Regions from separate parts of the Streptomyces sp. NPDC102437 genome, predicted to be linked through region 3. Evidence: riboswitches for the same ligand, from Rfam matches in the RefSeq annotation. Region 3 holds a riboswitch; each other region holds the start of a gene.
What was found. A riboswitch is a leader RNA that binds a small molecule or an ion and turns the genes downstream of it on or off. The one in region 3 is predicted to bind cobalamin.

Region 1 (4,184 bases), on a different contig from region 3:
TCGGCGTGGAGATGGCCACCGTCTGGCAGGCCCTCGGGGCCCGGGTGACGATGCTGATCCGCGGCAAGGGGCTCCTGCCGAAGATGGAGCCCTTCGCCGGTGAGCTGGTCGGGCAGGCACTCACCGAGGCGGGCGCCGGCATCCGTACCGGGGTCTCGGTCGCCGCCGTACGGCGCGCGGTCCCGGACGGCCCGGTCACCGTGGAGCTGGACGGTGGTGATCACATCGAGGCCGACGAGATCCTCTTCGCCACCGGCCGGTCCCCGCGCACTGATGACCTCGGACTCGAAACGGTGGGCCTGGAGCCCGGCAGCTGGCTCACCGTCGACGACAGCTGCCGCGTCGACGGCACCACCTGGCTCTACGCGGTCGGCGACGTCAACCACCGGGCGCTCCTCACCCACCAGGGCAAGTACCAGGCACGCATCGCGGGCGCCGCGATCGCCGCCCGAGCCGCCGGCGCACCGCTGCTGGAGTCCGACTGGGGCGCCCACGCGGCAACCGCCGACCACGCGGCCGTCCCCCAGGTCGTCTTCACCGACCCGGAGGCGGCCTCGGTCGGCCTCACCCTCGCCGCGGCCGAGCGGGCCGGCCACCGGGTCCGGGCCGTCGACCACGACCTCGCCGCGGTGGCCGGTTCCGGCCTGTACGCGGACGGATACCGGGGCCGTGCCCGCATGGTCGTGGACCTCGACCGGGAGATCCTGCTCGGCGTCACGTTCGTCGGGCCGGGCATCGGCGAGCTGCTGCACTCGGCGACGATCGCGGTCGCGGGCGAGGTCCCCATCGACCGGCTCTGGCACGCCGTTCCCGCGTACCCGACGATCAGCGAGGTCTGGCTGCGGCTGCTGGAGGCGTACCGGGACGCGTAGCCGCCCGGGGCGGGCCGGCGGTGAGGACGGCGGCCAGCGGTGACTCGGTGCACCGCGGGGCGGTGAGCGGGACGCGGATGCCTCCAACGCGGCCCGGTTGTAAGGGTGTCGGGGTGCGGTGAGCGGTTCGGACGTCGGTCCCGTCGCCACGGCCGGACTGTTCCGCAGCACCGCGGTGCTGTTCGCGATCCGTGCGAGGGCCCGGCCCGAGACCTACCCGGGACTGCGTTCCTTCTGTGCACATGGCTGCATTCGCGGTCCACACGTCGGCGACGGGGAGCGCCTCGATGGTGCGACGGTGGCCGGCCAGGGCATGGACGGGCAGAGGCCGGTTGACGCCCCAGCGGACGGCGTTCATGGCTGTACGGACTGCTGTCGGTCGCGGATCTCGGATTGCGCGACGGCGACTGGGCGGCGGTGCCCCGTCGGCGACGGGTGGCTTCGTCGTGCGCTCAGCGCCGGCCCACGGACCAGCGGCCGTAGTGCTCGGCAAGGGCGGATGCCATGGCATCCGCCCAGAGCCTGCCCTTTCTCCAGCTCCGGTCACTCGTCGCCGGGGCCCCGCCGGGAATGCCGGGGCGGCCGGGTGTCCGACCGGCCCGGCCCGAGGGACCGCACCACCTGCGGCGCCGACGCGCTGTCGAAGGGGTGACGGGCGGGGTCCACATCGTCCCAGGTCGGAAAGCGGGTGCCGGCTCGACAACCACCCTGTAGGCCTGTGCTTCCACCCGACTGCGACGCAAACGGATTACTACCGGGCGGGGTCGGGCGTGGGGGACAACGGCTGTCCGCACCGCAGGTTCCACCGGGCGGAACGCCCGCTGAGCGCGGTCAGGGTCAGCGGGGCGACGTCCAGCCGCCAGAACGCCTCCACCGGCAGAGCGAGTGCCGCCACCATCATCGCCCGCACCACCGCGGGTTCGACGACGCCCAGCACGCGGCGCGCCCCGGCGCTCTCGGTGGACTCCGTCGTCCCCACCGTATCCAGCCAGTGTTCGGCCCGGAGGCAGAGATCCAGCAGGGACTCGCCGCCGTGGGGAACCGCCGACGGATCGGTCAGCCAGGCCGACACCTCCTCCGGCTCGGCCGTGCTCACCGCTGCCAGCCTCCGACCGCTCCACCGGCCCATGTCCCAGCCACGGACCGCCTGTTCGGGCTCGGCACGGAGCCCCAACGCGTCGGCGGTCCCGGCGCACCGCTCGGACGGCCCACGCAGATACCGGTCGGCGGTGGGCACTGCCGCGGCGACGGCCCGCGCCCGGCGGGCCCCGGCCGCGTCGAGCGGGGCGTCACCGTCGAAACGGGCCTCCCGCAGCGCGGCGTTGAGCGCCGGTGAGATCAACATCACCTGTACGGTCATGACCCGGTCAACTCCCTGAACTCTGGCCCCATGGGTGTGCCCACCATGGCATCAGGGCGGTCCGGCCGCCGTCGGCACCATGGCAGGGGGCTGCCCCCAAGGAGTATCGTCACGACGAGCATGACGTAGGTGTGACGGAAGTCCGGTGAGAATCCGGCACGGTCGCGCCACTGTGAACCCGTCTCCGTGCGGGAAGTCAGACCCAGCACCTACGTCTCAGGCACCACGATCGGGACGCGTGTTCCCTCAGGAGGTTCTGCCATGGCACAGACTGCTGCCCCCGCCACCGCCGTACCGGCGATCACCCCCATTTCCCTGAAGGCCATCGCCCCTTGGGCGGTCTTCTTCGGCATTCTCATGCTCGTACTGCTGTACTTCGTCGGCGCCGAACAGGGCGCCACCGCGGTCATCTCCGGCGAAGGTGTCCACGAGTGGGTCCACGACGGCCGCCACCTCCTCGGTTTCCCCTGCCACTGACGTACCGTCCGATCCCGGGGAAACTCATGAACTCCATATCTGTCAGAGCCCTGCTCGTCCGCGGCATGCTGGCCGGCCTCGCCGCGGGCGCGCTCGCCCTGCTGGTCGCCTACTTCCTCGGTGAGTCGCGTGTGGACGCGGCCATCGCCCTGGAGGAATCGCACAGCCACCACCATGGCGGCGGCGAGGAACTGGTCAGCCGCACCGTGCAGTCCACCGCCGGCCTCGCCACGGGTGTACTGGTCTTCGGCGCCGCGATCGGCGGCATCGCCGCCCTCGTCTTCTGTTACGCCCTCGGCCGGATCGGCAGATTCGGCCCGCGGGCCACGGCCGCGCTGATCGCGGGTGCGGCCCTGCTGACGGTGTACGTCGTCCCGTTCCTGAAGTACCCGGCCAACCCGCCGGCCGTCGGCAACCCCGACACCATCGGCCGGCGTACCGCCCTGTTCTTCCTGATGGTCGTCCTGAGCGTGCTGCTGGCCGTCGCCGCGGTCATCCTCGGCAAACGGCTGGCTTCCCGCCTGGACAACTGGAACGCGACGATCACGGCATCCGCCGCGTACGTCCTGGTGATCGGGCTCGCCTACGCGTTCCTGCCCTCGTACAACGAGGTCGGCAAGGACTTCCCGGCCGCTCTGCTGTGGGAGTTCCGCCTGAGCACCCTCGCGGTGCAGACCACCCTCTGGGTGGCCTTCGGGCTTTTCTTCGGCTGTCTGACGGACCGGCTGCTCGCACCGGGCACCGGCGCAGGCACCACCGCGAACGGCGGCGCCGGACGGGTGGCCACCGCGGCCGACTGACCGGCACCGCCCACGCGGGCCGACGACCGGAACCCCGCCGGGACCTCCCGGCGGGGTTCCGGCGTCCCGCCCCGCACCGGCTCACCGCTCGGGCCGCGGGCCACAGTCGATCCGGTAGTACTTCAGCCGCTCGTCCTGCTTCACCAGGCGCATGCCGACGGCTTCCATGACGCGCTGGGACGCGGTGTTGTCCAGGTCGCTGTCACCGTGCACGCAACTCACGCCCTGCTCACGGGCGAACAGCAGCAGGGCGCGCAACGCCTCGGAGGCGTATCCCATCCCTCGTGCCGAGGGGACGAGGCCGTAGCCGATCGTGACCTCCCCGTTCTCGTCCGGCGAACCGTGGAATCCCATCCCGCCGATCACCAGCCCGTCGGTGCGGCGCCGTATCTCGTACGAACCGAAGGGGCTGGGATCGCCGGTCGTCGCACAGGTGTTGAGGAAGCGCTCGGCCGCGGCCATCTCGCCGGGGGACGGGTAGCCGGGTGCCCAGCTGTCCCCTTCGCCCGGCGTGCCCGAAATCACGCGCAGGGCGTCGGAGCCGTTCATCAGGCGGAGCAGGAGGCGCGGAGTCTCGATGTGGGTCATGAGGGAGTGAACTATCACGCGGGGCGGGCAGGCGGCATCCCTGTTTTGCCGGATGCCGCCGTGACGCCGATGCCCGCTCACATGCCG
Region 2 (4,184 bases), on a different contig from region 3:
GCGGTCGAAGCGGATGTGTACGGGGAGCAGGCCGAGGCCCGCCACCTGTCCGGCCCGCGACTCGACCTCGTCCTCGATGTGCTCGCCGAGGATCTGGAAGCCGCCGCAGATGCCGAGGACCGGCCGGCCCTCGGCCGCGCGCCGTACCAGCGCGTCGGCGAGGCCGCGCTCGCGCAGCCAGGCCAGCGCCTTCACGGTGCCGCGGGTGCCGGGCACCACGGCCAGGTCCGCGTCGGACAGCTCCTCGGCGCGGTCCACGAACCTGACGACTACGCCGGGCTCCGCGGCCAGCGCGTCCACATCGGTGAAATTCGACATCAGCGGCACCGCGCACACCGCGACGCGCAGCACGTCCTCGCCGTGCGGCGGCGCGACGGCCGACTCGCGCACGGCGCCGCGCAACGAGACCCGCAGCCCGTCCTCCTCGTCGATGCCGAGCCCGTGGGCGAAGGGCAGCACCCCGTACGTCGGCCGGCCGGTGAGGTCCCGCAGCATCTCCAGGCCCGGCTCCAGCAGCGACACGTCGCCGCGGAACTTGTTGACGAGATAGCCGGCGATCAGGGTCTGGTCCTCGGCGGCGAGCAGCGCCGTCGTACCGAAGAACGAGGCGAAGACGCCACCGCGGTCGATGTCGCCGACGACCACCACCGGGAAGCGCGCCGCCCGCGCGATGCCCATGTTCACGATGTCCGTGCGCCGCAGATTGATCTCGGCCGGGCTGCCCGCCCCCTCGCAGATCACCGCGTCGTACGTGCCCCGGAGCTGCTCCAGGCAGTCCACGACCGTGGAGAGCAGCGCCTCCTGCCTGCCCCCGTGGTAGCCGCGGGCGCTCATCTCGCCGACCGGCTTCCCCATCAGGACGACCTGGCTGGAGCGGTCGCTGCCGGGCTTGAGCAGGACCGGGTTCATCAGCGCGCTCGGCTCGACGCGGGCGGCCTGGGCCTGCATGGCCTGGGCGCGCCCTATCTCGGCGCCCTCCCGGGTGACGAACGAGTTGAGCGACATGTTCTGCGCCTTGAAGGGCGCCACCTTCACGCCCCGGCGCACGAGCCAGCGGCAGATCCCTGCCGTGACGACGCTCTTGCCCGCGTCGGAGGTGGTTCCGGCGACCAGCAGCCCGCCGCTCATGCGTTGCTCCGTCCTGTGGTGCGAGGTCCCGCCAGGTTGGTCGCGGTGCTCCGGCGCCCCGCGATCCGCCGTGCGGCGAGGGCCGCGCCGAGCCGTCCCGCCACGCACACGCCGAGCGCCAGCGCACTCACCCGGCGCGACAGCCGCACCACGCGCTCGATGTCCGCGGTCTCCACCGCCCGGCCCGTCTCCCCGTTGAGCACGGGGCGGTGCTCGACCCGGCCGCCGTACGCGAGGGTCCCGCCGAGCCGTACGCCGAGCGCACCCGCGAACGAGGCCTCCACCGGGCCCGCGTTGGGGCTCGGGTGCTTCGCGGCATCGGCCCGCCAGGCGCGGACCGCGCCACGCGGGCGCCCCCCGGCGGCCACGGCGAGGAGGGCCGTGAGCCGGGCGCCCGGCCAGCCCGCGAGGTCGTCCAGGCGGGCCGAGGCCCAGCCGTAGCGCAGATGCCGGGGCGAGCGGTGCCCGACCATGGCGTCGAGGGTGTTGGCGGCCCGGAAACCGGCCAGCCCGGGGACCCCGGCCAGCGCACCCCACACCAGGGCGCCGACCACGGCGTCCGAGGTGTTCTCGGCCACGGACTCCACCACGGCGCGGGCGATCTGCGGTCCGTCCAGGGAGTGCGGGTCGCGTCCACACAGATGCGGCAGCCGCTCGCGGGCCAGCTCGATGTCACCGGCGGCCAGGGCGGAGCCGATGGCCCGCGCCTCGCGGCCCAGGGACGTACCGCCGACGACGGACCAGGTGGCGGCGGCGGTCAGTGCCACGGAGGCGGCGGGGCTGCGGCGCACGGCACGGGTGAGCAGCGCGGCACCGCCTGCGGCGCCTCCTGCGCAGACGAGGGTGTGCAGCGTGCCCCAGCCGCGGTGATCGCGCCACAGACGGCGCTCGACGCCCGCCGCGGCCCGCCCGAAGGCGGCGACCGGGTGTCCCCTGCGGGGGTCACCGAGCAGCAGGTCGCCGATCAGGCCGGCCGTGGCGCCGTACGCGAAGATGCGGTCGGCTCGCACGGCTCAGCCGGCCGTCGCGCCTCGGCGGACCTTTGTACAAAAGGCTCTCGTGGAGAGCACCGGGACAACGGACGCACGGCAGCCGGGCATGGCGATATGTCCTCACTCAGGGTCCGCGCCCTGGTTCGACGTGACCGGCGACGAGAGTCTCCTGGCTCCCGGATCCGCGGTTCCCCCGGCCTTCCAGCCCGCTCGCGCGAGCCGTGACTTCCGGTGTGGGGGACCGCTCCCCGGTGACAGTGGCGGGACCGCGCCGGATTCGCACCGGCTTCCTCTGCTGTCGCCGTAATTGGCTCCGGCAGTCCACCACGCTCTGCGAACGCCCGTCAACCTGCCGTTGACCTGCGACGGCGCAGTGTGCTGAGACGCACATCGGGCCGGACACACGTGGTGTCCGGCCCGACGGGAGAGCGTGCGCGGGAGCGGCTCAGGCGACGATCAGATAGATCCCGTACGCGACGGCCGCCGCGCACAGCCCGAAGCAGACGTACGCGCCGGCGCGGGCCAGCAGCAGCGAGCCGCCGGAGCCGCCCTGCGCCGCCGGTTCCGGCTGCTTGGAGAGGCCGACGATGCCCAGGGTGAAGAGGCCCACCAGCGCGACGGTGACAACGAGGGAGACGCCGAATACGGAGCCGAGGGCTGCCCAGTCGATGTTCATGCTGATTCCTTAGACGGCCGGCTCAGACGGTGGCGGGTCGCGCCGGGTCCTGGGTGGTTCCGGCCGGGGCCGGAATGGTGGTCATGAGGTTCAGGTCCGGCGTCTGGGCCGCGGCCGCGGTGGGCGGCGGGCTGACGGCGGCGATGGCCTGGGTGACGACGCCCGCGGGCTCGGTGCCGCCGTCCGACGGGGCGACGTCGCCGTGGCCGACCGGCTTGCGGCGCGACACCAGCCAGATGGCACCGGAGCCCGCGACCAGCAGCGCCGCGACGACCACGACGCCCCAGGTGCCCTGCTTGGTGAGGAGCTCCGCGCCCGCCCCGACCAGACCGGCGGCCGGCAGGGTCAGACCCCAGGCGACGAACATCCGGGTGGCGGTGGACCAGCGGACCACACCGCCCTGCCGGCCGAGGCCCGCGCCCATCACGGCGCCGGAGCAGGACTGGGTGGTGGAGAGGGAGAAGCCGAGGTGCGAGGAGGCCAGGATGACCGTGGCCGCACTGGTCTGGGCGGCGAAGCCCTGCGGCGGCTTGAGGTCGGTGAGGCCGCTGCCCATGGTGCGGATGATGCGCCAGCCGCCCAGGTAGGTGCCGAGCGCGATGGCCGTACCGGCGCAGACGATGACCCAGACCGGCGGGTTGGAGCCCGGGTGCAGGACGCCGCCGGTGACCAGGGCCAGGGTGATGATGCCCATGGTCTTCTGCGCGTCGTTGGTGCCGTGGGCGAGCGAGACCAGCCCGGCCGAGGCGATCTGGCCGGCCCGGTAACCCTTGGCGGTGGCCTTCTCCTGGGCGTCGTTGCGGACCTTGCCGCCGATCCGGTACGTCAGCCTGGTGGCCAGCAGCGCGGCCAGACCGGCGACGACCGGGGCGGCGACCGCGGGGAGCAGCACCTTGGTGACGACGGTGCCGCCGTTGACGGACGACCAGCCGGCCGACATCACCGCCGCGCCGATCAGGCCGCCGAACAGGGCGTGCGAGGAGCTGGACGGCAGTCCGACCAGCCAGGTCAGCAGGTTCCACAGAATGGCGCCGACGAGCGCCGCGAAGATGACTTCTGTCCGCAGCCCGTCCTCGTTGATGATCCCGCCGGAGATCGTCTTCGCGACCTCCACCGACAGGAACGCGCCGACGAGATTGAGAACGGCGGACATGGCCACCGCTGTCTTCGGTCTGAGTGCACCGGTCGAGATGGTGGTCGCCATCGCGTTCGCGGTGTCATGGAAACCGTTCGTGAAATCGAACACTAGAGCTGTCACGATCACAATCGCGAGTAGCAGCGTGATGTGTTCCATTTACCCAGGCAATCGTTCGACGTCATTGGCATGTGGACCGTAGGCAATCTGGGTGAACGGAAGATGAACTGGGCAGGGCGCTGTGGTGTTCCAA
Region 3 (4,184 bases):
TCGGTACGGAGATGGCCGACATCCACGGGGTGGTCATCACCCACCACCACCCCGACCATCACGGGCTCTCCGGGCAGGTGCGCGAGGCCTCCGGGGCCTGGATCGCCATGCATGCGGCGGACACCGCGATCGTGCGCCGTACCCGGGAGTCCGAACCCGGCAGGTGGCTGACGTATCTCGCGGCCAAACTCACCGCGGTCGGAGCGCCCGAGGCGCATCTCGCGCCGTTGCGGGCCGCCGCGGCCGACGGGGGCCGGATGCGGACGCTGCCAGGGCTGCGGGCCGCGCTCCCGGACCGCGAGATCGTCCCCGGTGAGCTGCTCGATCTGGCGGGGCGCAGGCTGCGGGCGATCTGGACGCCGGGGCACACGCCGGGGCATGTGTGCCTGCACCTGGAGGAGGAGCACCCCGGCAGTCTGCCGGGCCGGGGGCGGCTCTTCTCGGGGGATCACCTGCTGCCGGGTATCAGCCCGCACATCGGGCTGTACGAAGACCCGGACGACGCCACGGCCACCGACCCCCTCGGCGACTACCTCGACTCGCTGGAGCGGATCGGCCGGCTCGGGGCCGCCGAGGTGCTGCCCGCCCACCAGTACGCCTTCACCGATGCGGCGGGGCGGGTACGGGAGCTCCTCGGGCATCACGAGGAACGGCTGACCGGGCTGCTCGGGCTGCTGGCGGAGCCGCTGACGCCGTGGGAGCTGGCCGAGCGGATGGAGTGGAACCGGCCCTGGGAGCAGATCCCGCACGGCTCCCGGAACATCGCCGTCTCGGAGGCGGAGGCGCATCTGCGACGGCTGGTGAAGCTCGGGCGCGCGGAGGCGGTGGCGGGCACCGATCCCGTGACGTACGTCGCGGTGTGAGGGGTGGAGTGCCTCGCGGTGTTGGCGGTAGCGTCCGGTGGCGTGCGCTGCTGTGCGAGGCGTGGCGGTCCGGTGGGGTGCGGCGCGGTGTGACGGTCGCGTGCCTCGCGGCGCGAGCGCGGCCTGCGGTGCGGAGCGGAACGGCGTGATGTACGTCTCGGTGTGATCAGGGGCGCTCCTCCCGGCCCGGACCCCGCCCGGACCCGCCCGGTACAGTGTGCGGGTCGTCATCATGCCCGTTCAGGGGGAAGCCGGTGCGAATCCGGCACTGACCACGCAGCCGTGAACCGTCTTCGCAGGCGGTGAGTCGGAATGCCCTGTCCGCGGTCGTGACCGGCTCGGACCACCGGATCCCCCGGTGGTCGGCACCGTCGAGGTATACGGAGCCGGAGCCTGGTGCCTGAGCGTGCCTGTGCCCGGTTCACCCCGCAGGAGAGGCCCCGCCCGCCATGACCGTACGTCGCAGCGCAGCAACGCTCGCCGCCACCGCCGCCGTGCTCTGCGCGGCCGCTGCGCCGGTCGCGGTGGCAGCGCCGTCCCCGTCGCCCTCGCCGTCCGTCGCGCTGCCTTCCGGGCTGTACGGCACGGCGGACCCCACCTACGACGGCGTGTGGCGGCAGTCGATGGCCTTCCTCGCCCAGCGGCTCGAAGGGGTCACCCCGGCCGCGAAGTCGGTGGAGTGGCTGATCTCCCAGCAGTGCGCCGACGGTTCCTACGCCGCGTTCCGGCCCGATACCGCCAAGCCGTGCGACGCGAAGACCGTGCGGGACACCAATGCCGCCGCGGCCGCCACCCAGACCCTGGTCGAGGTGGGCGGGCACCGCGAGACCGTGAACAACTCGGTGCGCTGGCTGAAGTCCGTGCAGAACGAGGACGGCGGCTGGGGCTACACCGCGGGCGCGCCCAGTGACGCCAACTCGACCTCCCTGGTGATCGGCGCCCTCGCCCGCCAGGGGCAGCGGCTCGCGGACATCACGACGCCCGGCGGCAAGACCCCCTACGACCCGCTGCTCACGCTCGCGATCCCGTGCGGCGGGAAGGACGGTGGCGCCTTCGCGTACCAGGCCGACAAGAAGGGCGGGCTCGCCGCCAACGCGGACGCCACCGCGGCCGCCGTGCTCGGCACGATGGGCAAGGCGATGGCGGTCGGGAACAACGCCGCGGGCAAGGCGCCCAGTTGCCGGCCCGGTTCCGGGCTCACGCCCGAGCAGGCCGCCCAGAACGGCGCCCACTACCTCACCGGTGCCCTCGCCGGCAGCGGCCACCTGAACCAGGCGCCGATGCCCGGTGCCACCGACACCACCCCGCAGCCCGACTTCGGCAACACCGCGGACGCGGTCGTCGCGCTCTCCGCGGCCGGCCACCAGGACAAGGCGGCGGGGGCCATCTCCTGGCTGAAGAAGAACTCCGCGGACTGGGCCGCCCAAAGCGGCCCCGCCGCCTACGCCCAGCTGATCCTTGCCGCCCACGCGACCGGCGACAACGCCCGGGACTTCGGCGGCGTCGACCTGGTAGCCCGGCTGAACGCGGCCGGCCCCGAGCCCGCCGCCGTGGTGACGCCCGACCCGTCCGCCGACACCGGGTACGAGCCCACGGAGAAGGACCAGGTCCACAGCGGCGACGACGTGATCGGGGGCGTGTGGTGGTACATCGGCATCGGCCTCGTCCTCGCCGCGATCGCGTTCTTCCTGATCAGCGGTCGCCGGAAGAACAGGCAGCCGTGAGGCGCGCGGGACGGACCACCGCGCTGCTGGTGGTCCTGGGCGCCGTCTGGGCCCTGCTCGGCGCGGTACCGGCCCAGGCGGCCGGCTACCGGTACTGGTCGTTCTGGGAGAGCGCCGGCTCCGACTGGACGTACGCCACCCAGGGCCCGTCCCTGGTCCGGCCGGACGACGGGGCGGTGCAGGGCTTCCGGTTCTCGGTCAGCGAGGACTCCCAGGACTCGGCGAAGCCGCGCCGCGCCCCCGACTTCGCGAAGATCTGCGCGGACACCCCGGCGAAGGACGGCACCAAGCGAATAGCGCTCGTCATCGACCCGGGCACGGCCGCGGACGCCCCGGCCGGTGAGACGCCGCCCGCGCCGCGTACCGCGTGTGCGCGGGTCGCCCCGGACGCGAGCGCGGCGGAGGCGCTCGCCTCGGTGGCGAAGCCGCTGCGCTACAGCAGCGACGCGATGCTCTGCGCCATCACCGGCTACCCGGGCTCCGGCTGCGGCGAACAGGTCTCCGGCGACGGGCAGGGCACGCCCGCCGGATCGGCGTCCGCCTCGGCCACACCGGCCGGATCCGCCGCGTCCTCCGGTTCCGGCGGCTCCTTCGGCCCGTCCGCCGGGGTGCTCGTCGGTGTCGGTGCCGTGCTTCTGCTCGGCATCGCCGCGGTAGTGCAGTCCCGCCGCCGCCGCGGATGACCGCCCAGACCGGCTCCGCGGTCCTGGCGCGCCGTCGTCCGCTGCGCGCCCCCGAGGCGACCCGGAGCAACGCCCTGCCCGCCGGGGCGTGGTGGCTGTGGGCGCTCGGACTCGCCACCGCCGCGTCCCGGACCACCAATCCGCTGCTGCTCGGGCTGCTGATCGCGGTGGCCGGCTACGTGGTCGCCGCGCGTCGTACGGACGCGCCGTGGGCCCGTTCGTACGGGGCGTTCATCCGGATCGGGCTGTTCGTCGTCGGTGTGCGGCTGGTCTTCTCCGTCTTCCTCGGTTCGCCGATCCCCGGTACGCACACGGTGTTCACGCTCCCCGAAGTGCCGCTGCCCGACTGGGCGAAGGGGGTCAGGATCGGCGGCCGGGTCACCACCGAGCAGCTGCTCTTCGCGCTGTACGACGGGGCGAAGCTGGCCACGCTGCTGATCTGCGTCGGGGCGGCGAACTCGCTCGCCAACCCGGCCCGGCTGCTGAAGTCGCTGCCGGGCGCGCTGTACGAGGCGGGGGTCGCCGTCGTCGTCGCGATGACGTTCGCGCCGAACATGGTCGCCGACGTGATGCGGCTGCGCACCGCACGGCGGCTGCGGGGCCGTGCGACCGGCGGCATCAAGGCGGTCCTGCAGATCGGACTGCCGGTCCTGGAGGGCGCGTTGGAGCGGTCGGTCGCGGTGGCCGCGTCGATGGACGCGCGCGGCTACGGGCGTACCGCCCAGGTCCCGCCCGCCGTCCGCCGCACCACGAACGTCCTCACGCTCGGCGGGCTGCTCGGAGTGTGCGCCGGTACGTACGGGCTGCTGGCCGCGCAGGGCGCGGTGTACGGGCTGCCGGTGCTGATCGCCGGGCTCGTCGCCGCCATTGCCGGGCTGCGGCTCGGCGGGGCCCGCTCGGTCCGTACCCGCTAC
Region 4 (4,184 bases), on a different contig from region 3:
CCCGGTCCAGGAAGGTCACGGCGGTGCGGACGGTGGCATCCAGCCGCTCCCAGTCGATGCCGCCGTCGGCGACGAACGCGCCGAGGTTGACCGAGCCCAGGTTGCAGACCGCCGTCTCGCCGTCGTCGGTGACTTCGAGGATCTCGGTGCACAGGTTCGACGAGTGGACGACGGTGCCCGGCTCGGCGGTCTGGTTCGCGGTCCGGTTGGAGGCGTCCTTGAACGTCATCCAGCCCTGGCCGGTCTGGGCGAGGGTGCGCATCATCCGGCCGTACAGCTCACGGGCGGGGATCGTCTTGCGGGCCAGGCCCTGGGCCTCGGCGGCCCGGTAAGCGGCGTCGAACCCGTCGCCCCACAGGTCGACGAGACCGGGCACGTCGGCGGGCGAGAACAGCGACCAGTCGCCGTCCGCGTCGACCCGGCGCATGAACTCGTCCGGGATCCAGTGCGCCAGGTTGAGGTTGTGCGTACGCCGCTGGTCCTCACCGGTGTTGTCGCGCAGCTCCAGGAACTCCTCGATGTCCGCGTGCCAGGTCTCCAGGTAGACGGCGGCGGCGCCCTTGCGGCGGCCCCCCTGGTTGACCGCGGCGACGGAGGCGTCGAGCGTCTTCAGGAACGGCACGATGCCGTTGGAGTGCCCGTTGGTGCCCCGGATCAGCGAACCGCGGGAACGGATGCGGGAGTACGACAGACCGATGCCGCCCGCGTGCTTCGAGAGCCGGGCCACCTGGTGGTAGCGGTCGTAGATCGAGTCGAGCTCGTCCAGCGGGGAGTCCAGCAGGTAGCAGGAGGACATCTGCGGGTGCCGGGTACCGGAGTTGAAGAGCGTGGGGGAGGAGGGCAGGTAGTCGAGCCGGCTCATCAGCCCGTACAGCGCCGCCACTTCGTCCACGGCGCGCTGCGAATCGTCCTCGGCCAGTCCGGCCGCGACCCGCAGCATGAAGTGCTGGGGCGTCTCGACGACCTGGCGGGTGTGCGGGTGGCGCAGCAGATAGCGGCTGTGCAGGGTCCGCAGCCCGAAGTAGCCGAAGCGGTCGTCCGCGCCGTCGGCCAGCGAACGCTCCACCAGCGCGTCGAGGGCGGCCGCGTGCCGGGCGACGAACTCGGCGGTCCGGTCCGCGATCAGGCCCTCGCGGTGGCCGACCGCGACCGAGGCGGAGAAGGAGACCGCGCCCTGGCCGGCCGCCTCGTCCGCGATGGCGAGGGTCAGCAGCCGGGCGGCGAGCCGGGAGTAGGCGGGGTCCTCGGAGATCAGCCCCGCGGCGGCCTCGGTGGCCAGCGACCGAAGCTCGGCCTCGTCGGCGCGGGCGCTGCGGCCGCGCAGCGCGGCGGCGGCGACCCGGCCGGGGTCGGTGTCGGGCAGATCGGCGGTCAGTTCGGTCAGGGTCCGCAGCAGTGCGGTTCCCGGTCCGTCCTGTGCGGCGGCCTCGGACTCGGCTGCTGCGGACGCGGCGACTGCCGGATCGGCTGGCGCGATGGTCACGTGGTGCTCTCCCTCGCTCGGCTCGGGGCCGGCGGGGATCGGGGCAGCCCTGCGGGCGCGCAGACCCGGAGCAGGGCAGCACTTCGCACGGCGTCCACCGGCCCAACCGCGAGGCCCGGACGTCTGGGCATCCGGTTCGGTCGAGCCGGATGCGCTGCCGGCAGGTCATCGGACTGACTCGGGGGTGCACAAAAGCGCACTGAATACACCGTTGCGGGACAGTTCCGGATTCACACCGGATTCCCCTGCGGCGACAGCGAGGACGAGCATACATGTGGGGGCTGCCCGAAGAGGCAGCCCCCACATGTTGTGTCGGTCGGCAAATACCGGGACCACAGGACGCGTTCTGCGGCCCTTTCGGGCAGACGGCGGACGGGCCAGTCGCACCCCTTCGGGAAAGGGGCTCGACGGGCCGTTGGCAGGCCATGGGCCGCGGTTGTCAGTGGCCGCTCGGAGCGCCCGCCGTGGCCGGCGGGAGTTCCACCTCGACGCCCGGGTCGCCCGCGTCGGCGGTGTAGTCGGCCGGGGACGTCTCGTCGGTTCCGGCGGGTGCCTTCACGGCGTTCAGGACGAAGGTGAGCACCACCGTCACCACCACGTTCAGCACGAACGCGGTGAGGCCGATGTAGCCGATCTCGCCGATTCCGGGGATCTCCTTGGACGAGCCGCCGAAGTGCTTCTGCGTCGGCGAGGCGACCCCGTACGCGGCCACCGTCCCGTACACCATGCCGACCGCCCAGCCGGCGAGCAGCGCCCAGCGGTGGAACCAGCGGGTGAACAGGCCGCCGACCAGGGCCGGCATCGTCTGGAGGATCCAGATGCCGCCGAGCAGCTGGAAGTTGATCGCGACCGTCTTGTCCATGGTGAGGACGAAGGCGAGTGCGCCGACCTTGACCAGCAGCGAAACCAGCTTGGAAACCTTGGTCTCCTGCTCCGGGGTCGCGCCCGGCTTCAGGAAGTCCTTGTAGATGTTGCGGGTGAACAGGTTGGCCGCGGCGATCGACATGATCGCGGCGGGTACCAGCGCGCCGATGCCGATGGCGGCGAACGCGACGCCCGCGAACCAGTCCGGGAACATGTTCTCGAACAGCTGCGGGATGGCCAGCTGCCCGTTGTCCACCTTGATCCCGGCGGCGATGGCCATGAAGCCGAGCAGCGCCAGCAGGCCCAGCATCAGCGAGTACAACGGCAGGATCGTGGTGTTGCGCCGGATCACGTTGCGGCTGCGGCTGGAGAGCGTCGCCGTGATCGAGTGCGGATACATGAACAGCGCCAGCGCCGAGCCCAGTGCCAGGGTGGCGTAACCCCAGTGGCCCGCCTCGCCCGGCGCGAGTCCGGCCACCGGTTTGCCGGCCGCTGCGTTCTTCTGCGAGAACGCCTCGCCCGCCTTGGCGAAGATGTCGTCGAAGCCGCCGAGCTTGATCGGGATGTAGATGATCGCCACCGCGATGACCAGGTAGATCAGCCCGTCCTTGACGAAGGCGATCAGCGCGGGTGCCCTCAGCCCGGACGAGTAGGTGTACGCGGCGAGCACCGCGAACGCGATCAGCAGCGGCAGGTCCTTGATGAACCAGTGGGTGTTCTCGCCGCCGCCGACGCCCATCACGTCCAGCACCGCCTGGATGCCGACCAGTTGGAGCGCGATGTACGGCATCGTGGCGAGGATGCCGGTGACGGCGACCGCCAGCGACAGGCCCTTCGAACCGAACCGCCCGCGGACGAAGTCCGAGGTGGTGACGTACCCGTGCTTGTGCGAGACCGACCACAGCCGCGGCAGGAAGGTGAAGATCAGCGGGTACACGAGGATCGTGTACGGCACGGCGAAGAAGCCCGCCGCGCCCGCGGTGTAGATCAGCGCGGGCACGGCGACGAAGGTGTACGCCGTGTACAGGTCGCCGCCGAGCAGGAACCAGGTGACCCAGGTGCCGAAGGAGCGCCCGCCCAGGCCCCATTCGTCGAGGCTGGCCTCGTTCTCGGCCTTGCGCCACCGCGCCGCCAGGAAGCCCATGACCGTGACGGCCACGAAGAAGAAGATGAAGACGCCGAGCGCGACGCCGTTCACGCCGTCCTTCATGCCGACGCACCCCCCTTGCGGGCGCGCTGGTCACGCTGCCACAGCTTGTACGCGATCATCGTGAGCGCGGTGGAGATCAGCACCCAGAGCATCTGGTACCAGTAGAAGAACGGAATGCCGATGAAGGTGGGGTCCACCTTCGCGTACGAACTCACCCAGAGCATCGCCACGAACGGCGCGACGAGACAGAGGGCGATGACCACCCGCACCGGTGTGACGGTGGGTGGTTTTCCTTCTGGTCCTGCTGGCATGTGGCGACTCCGTCCCCTCGCTGAGCACCTTGTAATGCGCAGGAAATCTAGGGGAGGCTTCCGGTCACCGTCACCCCCCGTCCGCATTGCGGTCCGGCAACGGTCGGCCGAGTGGGTATTCATGCTCGAAATACGGCCAAACGTTCGACAGTTGGTCCGGGCCAAAGTGCGCGAGAGGCCCCCGCGGAGTGATGCGTTCCACGGGGGCCGGTCGATGGTGCGGAGTCAGTCCGTGGGCCGCTTCAGGCGCGCCACGAACTTGTACCGGTCGCCGCGGTAGACCGAGCGCACCCACTCCACCGGTTCGCCCTGTCCGTCGAGTGAGTGCCGGGAGAGCATCAGCATCGGCAGGCCCACGTCCGTACCGAGCAGCCCG

Region 1: linked by a shared signal. The riboswitch ahead of ACIRJP_RS05635 (CbtB-domain containing protein) and the one ahead of ACIRJP_RS23895 (prenyltransferase/squalene oxidase repeat-containing protein) in region 3 are both predicted to bind cobalamin.
Region 2: linked by a shared signal. The riboswitch ahead of ACIRJP_RS31225 (cobalamin biosynthesis protein) and the one ahead of ACIRJP_RS23895 (prenyltransferase/squalene oxidase repeat-containing protein) in region 3 are both predicted to bind cobalamin.
Region 4: linked by a shared signal. The riboswitch ahead of ACIRJP_RS15480 (ribonucleoside-diphosphate reductase subunit alpha) and the one ahead of ACIRJP_RS23895 (prenyltransferase/squalene oxidase repeat-containing protein) in region 3 are both predicted to bind cobalamin.

What each region holds. Positions count from the first base shown of each region.
Region 1 is NZ_JBIWKI010000003.1:137,897-142,080, reverse strand. Features, by position in the region: gene ACIRJP_RS05645 (dihydrolipoyl dehydrogenase family protein) at 1-872, shown strand, start outside; gene ACIRJP_RS05640 (histidine phosphatase family protein) at 1,624-2,232, opposite strand; adenosylcobalamin (AdoCbl) riboswitch at 2,342-2,490, shown strand; gene ACIRJP_RS05635 (CbtB-domain containing protein) at 2,494-2,709, shown strand; gene ACIRJP_RS05630 (CbtA family protein) at 2,736-3,509, shown strand; gene ACIRJP_RS05625 (GNAT family N-acetyltransferase) at 3,591-4,097, opposite strand; gene ACIRJP_RS05620 (tetratricopeptide repeat protein) at 4,175-4,184, opposite strand, start outside.
Region 2 is NZ_JBIWKI010000031.1:64,478-68,661, reverse strand. Features, by position in the region: gene ACIRJP_RS31230 (cobyric acid synthase) at 1-1,128, opposite strand, end outside; gene ACIRJP_RS31225 (cobalamin biosynthesis protein) at 1,125-2,138, opposite strand; cobalamin riboswitch at 2,283-2,414, opposite strand; gene ACIRJP_RS31220 (hypothetical protein) at 2,566-2,796, opposite strand; gene ACIRJP_RS31215 (anion permease) at 2,819-4,090, opposite strand.
Region 3 is NZ_JBIWKI010000019.1:28,304-32,487, reverse strand. Features, by position in the region: gene ACIRJP_RS23900 (MBL fold metallo-hydrolase) at 1-863, shown strand, start outside; cobalamin riboswitch at 1,068-1,203, shown strand; gene ACIRJP_RS23895 (prenyltransferase/squalene oxidase repeat-containing protein) at 1,313-2,587, shown strand; gene ACIRJP_RS23890 (SCO2322 family protein) at 2,584-3,270, shown strand; gene ACIRJP_RS23885 (energy-coupling factor transporter transmembrane component T) at 3,267-4,184, shown strand, end outside.
Region 4 is NZ_JBIWKI010000010.1:177,578-181,761, forward strand. Features, by position in the region: gene ACIRJP_RS15480 (ribonucleoside-diphosphate reductase subunit alpha) at 1-1,483, opposite strand, end outside; cobalamin riboswitch at 1,625-1,766, opposite strand; gene mctP (monocarboxylate uptake permease MctP) at 1,923-3,557, opposite strand; gene ACIRJP_RS15490 (DUF3311 domain-containing protein) at 3,554-3,808, opposite strand; gene ACIRJP_RS15495 (GntR family transcriptional regulator) at 4,034-4,184, opposite strand, start outside.